DNA from 2 places in the Ensifer sp. VA4 genome. Region 1 is predicted to be linked to the other one. Evidence: riboswitches for the same ligand, from Rfam matches in the RefSeq annotation. Region 1 holds a riboswitch; the other holds the start of a gene.

The links. A riboswitch is a leader RNA that binds a small molecule or an ion and turns the genes downstream of it on or off. The one in region 1 is predicted to bind FMN.
Region 2: linked by a shared signal. The riboswitch ahead of AC0C6X_RS10320 (DMT family transporter) and the one ahead of AC0C6X_RS21130 (6,7-dimethyl-8-ribityllumazine synthase) in region 1 are both predicted to bind FMN.

The regions. Positions count from the first base shown of each region.
Region 1 covers NZ_JBVQPO010000012.1:42,076-47,008, reverse strand. Annotated here, with positions in the region: gene AC0C6X_RS21145 (ABC transporter permease) at 1-584, shown strand, start outside; gene AC0C6X_RS21140 (ABC transporter permease) at 581-1,363, shown strand; gene AC0C6X_RS21135 (ABC transporter ATP-binding protein) at 1,375-2,436, shown strand; FMN riboswitch at 2,560-2,709, shown strand; gene AC0C6X_RS21130 (6,7-dimethyl-8-ribityllumazine synthase) at 2,800-3,273, shown strand; gene AC0C6X_RS21125 (low temperature requirement protein A) at 3,717-4,933, opposite strand, start outside.
Region 2 covers NZ_JBVQPO010000005.1:189,969-194,901, forward strand. Annotated here, with positions in the region: partial or broken gene AC0C6X_RS10315 (esterase-like activity of phytase family protein) at 1-1,506, opposite strand, end outside; gene AC0C6X_RS10320 (DMT family transporter) at 1,595-2,500, opposite strand; FMN riboswitch at 2,588-2,792, opposite strand; gene hupB (DNA-binding protein HupB) at 2,917-3,192, opposite strand; gene lon (endopeptidase La) at 3,413-4,933, opposite strand, start outside.

The DNA.
Region 1 (4,933 bases):
CGAAGGGTATCCGTAGCCCGCTTCTGACCTTTTCCGGCGTCGCCTCCAACTTTGCCGGCGTGCCGCTCGCCTTCGCCTTTCTCGCGACCCTTGGTCCGGTCGGCATCCTCACCGTCTTCCTGCGCTCGAACTTCGGCTTCGACCTTAGGATGCTCGGCTTCAACCTCCTCTCCTTCTGGGGGCTGACGATCACCTATCTCTTCTTCCAGATCCCGCTGATGATCCTGATCATCACGCCGGCGCTGGACGGACTGAAGCGCGAATGGCGCGAGGCCGCCGAAATCCTCGGTGCCACCGGTCTGCAATACTGGCGCATGGTCGCCTTCCCGATCCTGCTGCCGTCGTTGCTCGGCACACTGGCGCTCCTCTTCGCCAATGCCTTCGGCGCGGTTGCGACCGCCATCGCGCTCACCGGTTCGTCGCTCTCGATCGTGCCGATCCTGCTCTTCGCCCAGATCCGCGGCGACGTGCTCGGCAATCCGCATCTCGGCTACGCGCTCGCCTTCGGCATGATCGTCGTCACCGGCATTGCCAACGCGATCTACATCTGGCTCCGCGCCCGCAGCGAAAGGTGGCTGAAATGAAGAAGATCTGGGCCTGGGGCGCCCTCCTTTTCGGCCTCCTCTATTTCACCCTGCCGCTCATCGGCATGACCAACTTCTCGCTGAAGATGCGGCGCGGCGAATATTCCTTCGACGCCTACGGCAAGGTCTTCACCGATCCGCGTTTCCAGGAGACCTTCACCTATTCGGTGATGCAGGCGCTGTTCACCATCGTCTTCGGCGTGCTTCTCGTCGTACCGACCGCCTATTGGGTCCGGCTCAAGCTGCCGCGGTTGCGCCCCGTTATCGAGTTCATCACGCTGTTGCCGCTGGTCATTCCGGCGATTGTCATCGTCTTCGGCTATATCCGGCTCTACAACACCTCGAGCTGGCTGCCGCTGACCGGCACGGTCACCGGTACCAACATCCTCTTGATGTTCGGCTATGCGACGCTCGCCTTGCCCTACATGTACCGCGCAGTCGATACCGGGCTTCGGACCATCGATGTCGCGACGCTTACCGAAGCCGCCCAGAGCCTCGGCGCCGGATGGGCCACCATCCTGGCAAAGATCATCCTGCCGAACGTGCTCGTCGCGGTACTGTCAGGCGCCTTCCTGACCTTCGCCATCGTCATTGGCGAGTTCACCATGGCGGCGCTCTTGAACCGGCCGGCCTTCGGCCCGTACATGCAGCTTCTCGGCGCCAACCGCGCCTATGAGCCGGCCGCACTCGCCGTCATCGCATTCGGCATCACCTGGGGCTGCCTCGGCCTCATCCAGCTCGTCTCGCGCTTCCAGAAAAGCGCGCCTCCCAAGGCCTGAGGACCACACCCATGAGTTTCCTGTCACTCACCAGCTTAAAAAAATCCTTCGGCCCCGTTCAGGTCGTGCACGATTTCAACATGGACATCGAGAAAGGCGAGTTCGTCTCCTTCCTCGGGCCTTCGGGCTGCGGCAAGACGACGGTGCTGCGCATGATCGCCGGCTTCGAGACGCCGACCAGCGGCAAGATCGTCATCAACGGCCGCGACCAGAATTCGCTGAAGCCCAACCAGCGCAACATCGGCATGGTGTTCCAGGCCTATGCGCTGTTTCCCAACATGAACGTGCAGGACAACGTCGCCTTCGGCCTGAAGGTCGCGGGCGTCGACAAGTCGGAGATCGAGGCACGGGTGAAGCAGATGCTCGGGCTGATCAAGCTCGAGCATCTGGCGGACCGCTTCCCCTACCAGCTCTCCGGCGGCCAGCAGCAGCGCGTGGCCCTTGCCCGCGCCATCGCGGTCAAGCCGCAGGTGCTGCTGCTCGACGAGCCGCTTTCGGCGCTCGACGCCAAGATCCGCGTATCGCTGCGCGAGGAAATCCGGCAGATCCAGCAGCAGCTCGGCATCACCACCGTCTTCGTCACCCATGACCAGGAAGAGGCCCTGTCGATCTCCGACCGCATCGTCGTCATGAATGCCGGCCGCGCCGACCAGATCGGCACCCCCTTCGAGATCTACAACACGCCGTCAACGCGCTTCGTCGCGTCCTTCGTCGGCACGCTGAACATCATCGAGGGCAAGGTCACGGATCCCGCTTCCGGATCCGTGACGATCGGCAACCAGCAGGTGGCGCTCAAGGACCCGATTGCCGGCATGAAGGGCGGCGACAGCATCTCGCTGGCGCTGCGTCCCGAAGCGGGCTCGATCGCCGAAGGCGCGAAGGGCGATACCGCACTTGCCGGCGAGGTCGTCTCGACCAGCTTCCTCGGCTCGGTCATCCGCACGCGGCTGCGCGTCGGCGGCGACGTCATCTCCTTCGACATGTTCAACAATCCGGGCGTCACCCCGCCGGTCTCCGGCGACAACGTCACGCTGCGCTTCGCCGCCAAGGATCTGCTCGTCATTCGCGAGTGAGCGAGCCGGACGTCACCGGAACGATTTCTTCCGATGACGTCGGTCTCTGGAAAAATCTGTCGTGATTTCCGGCATTTTCGTCGCGACCTGCGTTTGACCGCGCACGGCCGAGCTATATAGTCGCGATGTTCTCAGGGCGGGGCGAAATTCCCCACCGGCGGTAGCGGCCGAAAGGCCGGAGCCCGCGAGCGCCTTAGGGTTTTACCCTGGGGGTCAGCAGATCCGGTCGAATTCCGGAGCCGACGGTCACAGTCCGGATGGAAGAGAGCAAGCAGGAACGTGGGCCCCGCGACGGGACCCACGCGCATGCATGTTCGCCCGACGGGATCATTGGAAACGCCAAACCCTGAAAGGCTTGAGACCATGACCATTCTTTCCCACCCCGCCGCCAAGATCGCGATCGTCCGTGCCCGCTGGCATGCCGATATCGTCGACCGCTGCGTCGATGCCTTCGTCGCGCAGTGGACGAAGCTCGGCGGCTCGGCCGCCGATGTCGAGATCTTCGACGTGCCGGGCGCGCTCGAAATCCCGCTGCATGTGCAGGCGCTGGCAAAGACCGGCCGCTACGCCGCAATCCTCGGCACCGCCTTCGTGGTCGATGGCGGCATCTACCGCCACGACTTCGTCGCCGGCACCGTGCTCGACGGCATGATGCGCGTACAGCTCGACACCGATGTGCCGGTGCTTTCCGCGGTGCTGACACCGCACAATTTCCAGGAAAGCGAACCGCTGATCGCCTTCTTCCGCGAGCACTTCGTCGTCAAGGGCACGGAAGCGGCCAATGCCTGCGCCCAGATCCTCGACGCCCGCGCCAAGCTGGCACTGGTCAACGCCTGACAGGGCGAGATCGCCAGACGTGCGGCTGCCCCTCATCCGGCTGCCGCCACCTTCTCCCCGCCAGCGGGGAGAAGGACACGCTTGGCGCGCTCGGCGCCTCCCGGTAGGCAACCGTTAAAGCCGCATTCACGGCGTCAACCACAACCATCCCGGCCAGCGGTGGATCGCGTCCCCTCTCCCCGCCTGCGGGGGGGGGGAGGGCTACAGCGCCGCGCGTCTTTTAAGACGCGCTAAGGTCGCTGTAGCACTTTGAATCGCTGCATAATTTTGTCCTTAAATCGATTCCGATTTAAGGAATTATGCAGTCGGGTGAGGGGCAATCCCACGCGAAAGCTGAACGGCCGCCCCCTGCTTGAATCAACCTCTGAAGCGCCTGAATCAATCCGGCAGCTCCAGCCAACAAACCCTTGTTTCGACTCCCGAATCCCGCCTACGGCACCAGCTCACCCATGCAGGCTGCGCTCCAGCGCCGCCATGCGGTGCCGGTGCCCTGCCACCTCGTAGCCGACGATGGTGACGACAGGCGCCAGCGTCAGGATGATCAGGCACGCCGCCATGTCGAGTCCGGCCATCGCCGCGGCCACGGAGGTCACCAGCACCAGCGCCGTGCCCGCGAGCAGCCAGAGATGCAGCCGATCCGTCTGCTGCAGCAGATAGGCGTACATCGCGTAGAAAAGGCCTATGTAGAATGCGACGGGCACCGCGACCGTCAGCACCGTTGCAACCGAGCCGATATGGGCCTTCTGTTCGATATAATAGGCCGCCACGTGCAGCCCGGCGCCGGTTGCGACGATCGATGCGAAGATCGGCATGTGGCCATAGCCCCAGACAAAGGACCGCTTGAGACGGTGGTGGTGCAGAATCTCGGCGCTCGGCAGCAGGAAATAGATCCACCACATGCCGAAGGTGAGGCCCGTACCCGCGAGGCAGACGAGCGCGACGTCGAGGTTCCAGCCCGCGCCCTCGACCACGGCGGAGATTGAGGCAACCGTGCCGACCACCCCCTCCCCGAGTGCGATGATCGCAAGCAGCCCATAGCGCTCGGCGATGTGATGCGCATGCCAGGGCGTTCCGCCATACCGCGTCTCGGCGATATAGGGACCGAGCATCTCGATCGCCGTCAGCACGACGACCATGGCAAAGGTCACCGCTAGCGAGAAGTCGAAGAAGATCAGCACGATCCAGCCGAGTTGGGCGGCGCTGATCGCCTTCACATAGACCATGCACGCCTCACGCCGCGCCGGATCCTGCCGGCTGGCGCGCAGCCACTGGGAGACCATCGCCACGCGCATGACGACATAGCCGAGCACCATGACGCCGTTGTTGAGGTGCTCGCCCTTGTCGATCGACTCGAACATCGGCGGCAGGCCGATCGCCAGGATCAGGACGCCGACCATCTGCACCATGGTGACGCTGCGAAAGATCCAGTCGTCCGTGTCGTAGGCCGAGGCGAACCAGCTGAAATTGATCCAGGCCCAGCAGATGGCGAAGGTGGCGAAGCCGAAGCCGATCAGCCCGGCGATGAAGTGGCCCTCGGCGAAGAGATGCGCCAGCTGCGAGGCGGCAAGGCTGAAGGCGATGACGAAAGTCAGGTCGAACAGAAGTTCGAGCGTCGTCGCCGTCCTGTGGTGTTCCTGCGTGTCACGGCCCCTCATGCGCG
Region 2 (4,933 bases), on a different contig from region 1:
CGGCGCGCCGTCCCGGGTGATCGTGAGCGTTTCGGTGATGAGGGCCGGCTTCTGCGTTGCGTCGATCGTGAAGATCGTCGGCTGCGACGAGAAGACCGAGTCGTTGACGGCACGCAGGAAGCCCGGCTTGTCCGAGACGGCAGCGAGACCGGAGAGTGCGCCGAAGCCGATCGGCAGGCCGTCCTTCTCGGCGGAGCGGATCTGCGGATAGGCAGCTTCGCCCTCACCGCGCTCGTAGATCATCACGTGCGAACGCGCGCCGCCGTCCTCGACGAGGTCGACTTCATTTGCGGTCGCAAGCAGATTGCGCGACGGAATGGCGACGGCACCTTCCGGCGAGATGCCCGACGGCAGCAACTGCAGCAGTTCAGGCTCCGCACCCGTGTCCTTGTAGATGCCAACGACCGAAGCACGCTCCGAGAGCAGGAAGAACAGGTTGTCGTCACCGAACTTCGCCGCGTCCAGGCCCTCGGGCTCGACGCCCTTGGCAGAAGAGCGCTTCTCTGGATAGTGGCCGAGCGCGGCAATGGCATGCTCGAAGCTCGCACCCGATTCGTAGAGGACCTTGCCGGTCGTATCGAAGATCGTGAAACCACGTGAACCGCCTTCGTAATCGCCTTCGTTGGCGACGACGATCCGGTTGTCGTCGAGCCACTTCACGGCGTCCGGCTCGCGCTTGCGGCCCGGCTGTTCGTCCTTGAAGGCAATCGCACCGTTGCGCTTGGTGTCGATGTTCTTGAGGTCAACCGTGCCGGCGGAGAAATGCGTCTTCACCGTCGCGGTCTTGCCGTTGATGATGACGATGTGGTTGTTTTCCTGCAGCGTCAGCGCAATCTCGTCTTTGCCGTTGAAGGAGACGAATTCCGGCTCCGGATCCTCGCCAGCGATTTCGGCAAGACCTGTCAGCGTCACACGCTTCAGCGAGCCGCAATCGGCGATACCGTCCTTCAGCGACAGGATGACCAGATCGCCAGCCGGCATCTGCGGGATCTTGCCTTCGTTCACTTCCTCGTCACGCTCGTTTTCGATGGCAATCGCTGCAAGCGTGCGATCCTTGTTGACGGCGACCGAGTCCGGCTGACCGCCGAGGTCACAGGTTGCCGCAACTTTCTTGGAGGCGAGATCGACCACGGCGAGAAGACCGGAGGGCTTGACGAAGCTTTCGCGCGTGTTGACCGCAACGAGCGCCTTGGCGCCGGCAACGGTGACGGAGGTCGGCTCACCATCGAAAGAGATCGTGCCGGCAGCCTTCGGCGCCTTGGCATCGGTGATGTCGATCAGGCCGACGCGCTTGCCCGGGCTGTCCGAATAGATCAGCGTATTGCCGTCCTCGCTGGCCGCGATGATCTCGGCCGACGTCGGCGCCTTGCGCGCGTCACCCTCAGGCAGATTGTCGGCAACGGCGAAGGATGCAATCCGGTTGAATACGGGCTCGGCCGCCGCGGGAAAAGCCGCGGAAGTGAGAAGGACGGCGGCAAATACCGCCACGCGCGATGCATTGGTCATAAAATCCCCCATGGACACTACTGAAAAACATGGGGTTTCTGCGCGACGGGGATGACAGCCGAATGACAGCCGAACGGTTTTGCACCACTCAGGCGGCGGCGGTCTCCCGCTCGCGCCTGATCTCGTTGCGCATGATGAACAGCGAGGCTGCGAGGATCAGCACGGCACCGATCCAGAGATAGCCGGTCGGCGCGTAGCCGAAGACCAGCCAGCCGGCGAAAACATTGAGCGGCAGCTTCAGATCATCGAAGGGCTGCACATAGGCTGCGTCAGCGACCGTGTAGGCCAGTGTCAGCAGATACTGCGCAAAAACGGTCAGAACCCCGGCGAGCACGAGAAGGCCGAGTGCCGCGCCGTCCGGAACCGCAAAACCAGCCGCGAGCGCAATGACGCCATTGATCGGGGTCAGGAGGACAAGCAGCCAGATGGTGATCGTCTCTGGATGCTCGCTGCTCGTCAGGCTCTTCGTGATGAGCGACGACGCGCCCCAGAGCAACGCGGAGACGATCGGCAGCAGGGCCGCCCAGGTGAAGCTGGCCGACCAGGGATCGAGAATGATCATGGCGCCGGCAAATCCGACCGCCGTCGCAGTCCAGCGCGCCGGGCCGACCCGTTCGCCAAGAAACAGGCGAGCGCCGAGGATGATGAAGAAGGGCGAGGTCATGACCAGGGCGATCGCCTGCCAGATCGGCACGTGAGCGAGGCCGGAGACCCAGGTCCCGACGCCGAAGGCGGCGAGCGCCACACGCACCACGTGGCGCCAAGGGTAATCGGTGCGCATCGCCGAAAGACCCGCACGACGCAGGAACGGCAGGGAAAACAGGAAGGCGAAGGCGTATTGCCAGAAGGCCGTTGCGGCGGCGGGAAAGCCGAGCGTCATCGTCAGCCATTGGGTGACGACGTTGAGGCCGGCGAAGGCAATGCCGGCCAGCACCATGAAGCCGGCTCCGGCCATGGCACGCGAGGAGGAAAAACCGAGGGAAGTCTGATTCATGTCATGTATCCTGAAAAATGGACAAACACAAATCAGGACGCATGAGCGCACGGCACGACGCCGGGCAGCCCTGCCCTTCGCACCGACGACCATTCTCTTTCATCCGGACTATGACCGTCGGCTCCGGAGTTGCACCGGATCTGCTGACCCCTACCCCTGTTCCAGGAGAAAGGCGCTCGCGGGCTTGGGCCACCGCATAGTGTTACAGCGACCTTAGCGCGCCTAGAAAGACGCGCGGCGCTGTAGTGCCCTTACCGCCGGTGGGGACTTTCACCCCGCCCTGAGAATGGGCAAGCCGTAGAGCAAATGGCGGGAGGCTGCAAGGGCCGCCCTTGAAATGCAAAAGGGTCCGGCTTTCGCCGAACCCTCGAATACCTGGACTGCCGGCCTCGTGTCCGGCCGCCAAGCAAATCTGATCAGCCGTTGACGGCGTCCTTCAGGCCCTTGCCGGCCGTGAACTTCGGCACGTTGCGAGCCGGGATATCAACTTCCGCACCCGTGGACGGGTTGCGGCCCTTCGAGGCTTCGCGGCGCGAAACCGAGAAGTTGCCGAAGCCGACCAGGCGAATGTCGCCGCCGTTCTTCAGCTCGCCCTGGATGGTCTCGAAAACTGCATCAACTGCAGAAGATGCGTCGGTCTTGGAAAGTCCGGCCTTCTCAGCAACGGCAGACACGAGCTCATTTTTGTTCATGTTTCCACCCCTTTCAGATTGGTTCGAAACGACTGTGTTTTAAGGCGCGGCGGCTTGCGCATCGCCCGCGTCTTGCCTTTCCCAATTGCGCCTAATCCCTTGGAATGCAAGGCTTGCGGCGTGCTTTTATAACAAAAAAGACCGGCCAAAGGCCGGTCTTCCCAATTTTTCTGCAAAATGGGCGCCGCGTGAGGGCGCGGCGCCCATTGCCTGGCACTTTTTAGTGGGCGATCGAAGAACCTGCTTCGTCCTGCGAATCAACCGCTGCGACGGTCGCCGGCTCGTTTGCCGGGTCCCAGTCGATCGGCTCCGGCCTGCGCACCAGAGCGTGTTCGAGCACTTCGCCCATCCGCGAAACCGGGATGATTTCGAGCGCGTTCTTCACGTTGTCCGGGATCTCGGCGAGATCCTTGGCGTTCTCTTCGGGGATCAGCACCTTCTTGATGCCACCCCGGAGAGCCGCGAGCAGCTTCTCCTTGAGACCGCCGATCGGCAGCACTCGGCCGCGCAGCGTGATCTCGCCGGTCATCGCCACATCCTTGGAGATCGGGATGCCGGTCATGATCGATACGATCGCGGTTGCCATGGCGACACCGGCCGACGGACCATCCTTCGGCGTTGCGCCTTCCGGCAGGTGCACGTGGATGTCGCGCTTGTCGAACAGCGGAGGCTCGATGCCGAAGTCGATCGCCCGCGAACGGACATAGGACGCCGCCGCCGAAATCGATTCCTTCATCACGTCACGCAGGTTGCCGGTGACCGTCATGCGGCCCTTGCCGGGCATCATGACGCCTTCGATCGTCAGCAGCTCGCCGCCGACCTCTGTCCAGGCAAGACCCGTGACCACGCCGATCTGATCGTCGCGTTCGGCTTCGCCGTGACGGAAGCGCGGCACACCCAGGTAGTCGTTGATGTTGTCCGCCGTGACTTCGACCGTCTTGGTCTTGCCCTTGATGATCTCGGTCACCGCCTTGCGGGCGAGCTTCATCAATTCGCGCTCGAAGTTACGGACACCGGCTTCCCGCGTATAGGTCTGGATGACCGCCATCAGGGCCCCGTCGCTCACGGAGAACTCCTTCGGCTGCAGCGCGTGGTCGCGGATCGCCTTCGGCAGCAGGTGCCGCTTGGCAATCTCCAGCTTTTCCTCTTCGGTATAGCCGGCGATGCGGATCACTTCCATGCGGTCCATCAACGGTGCCGGAATGTTCAGAGTGTTGGCCGTGGTGATGAACATCACGTTGGACAGGTCGTATTCGACTTCCAGGTAGTGGTCCATGAAGGTCGCGTTCTGTTCCGGATCCAGCACCTCGAGCAGCGCCGAAGACGGATCGCCACGGAAATCCTGACCCATCTTGTCGACCTCGTCGAGCAGGAACAGCGGATTGGAGCGCTTCGCCTTCTTCATCGACTGGACGATCTTGCCGGGCATCGAACCGATATAGGTACGGCGGTGACCGCGGATCTCGGCTTCGTCACGAACGCCGCCGAGCGCCATGCGCACATATTCGCGGCCGGTCGCCTTGGCGATCGACTTGGCGAGCGAGGTCTTGCCGACGCCCGGAGGGCCGACGAGGCACAGGATCGGGCCCTTGATCTTCGACGAACGCGCCTGCACGGCGAGATATTCGACGATGCGTTCCTTGACCTTGTCGAGACCGAAGTGATCCGTGTTGAGCACGTCCTCGGCATGGTTCAGGTCGCTCTTGATCTTCGACTTCTTGCCCCAGGGCAGGCCGAGCAG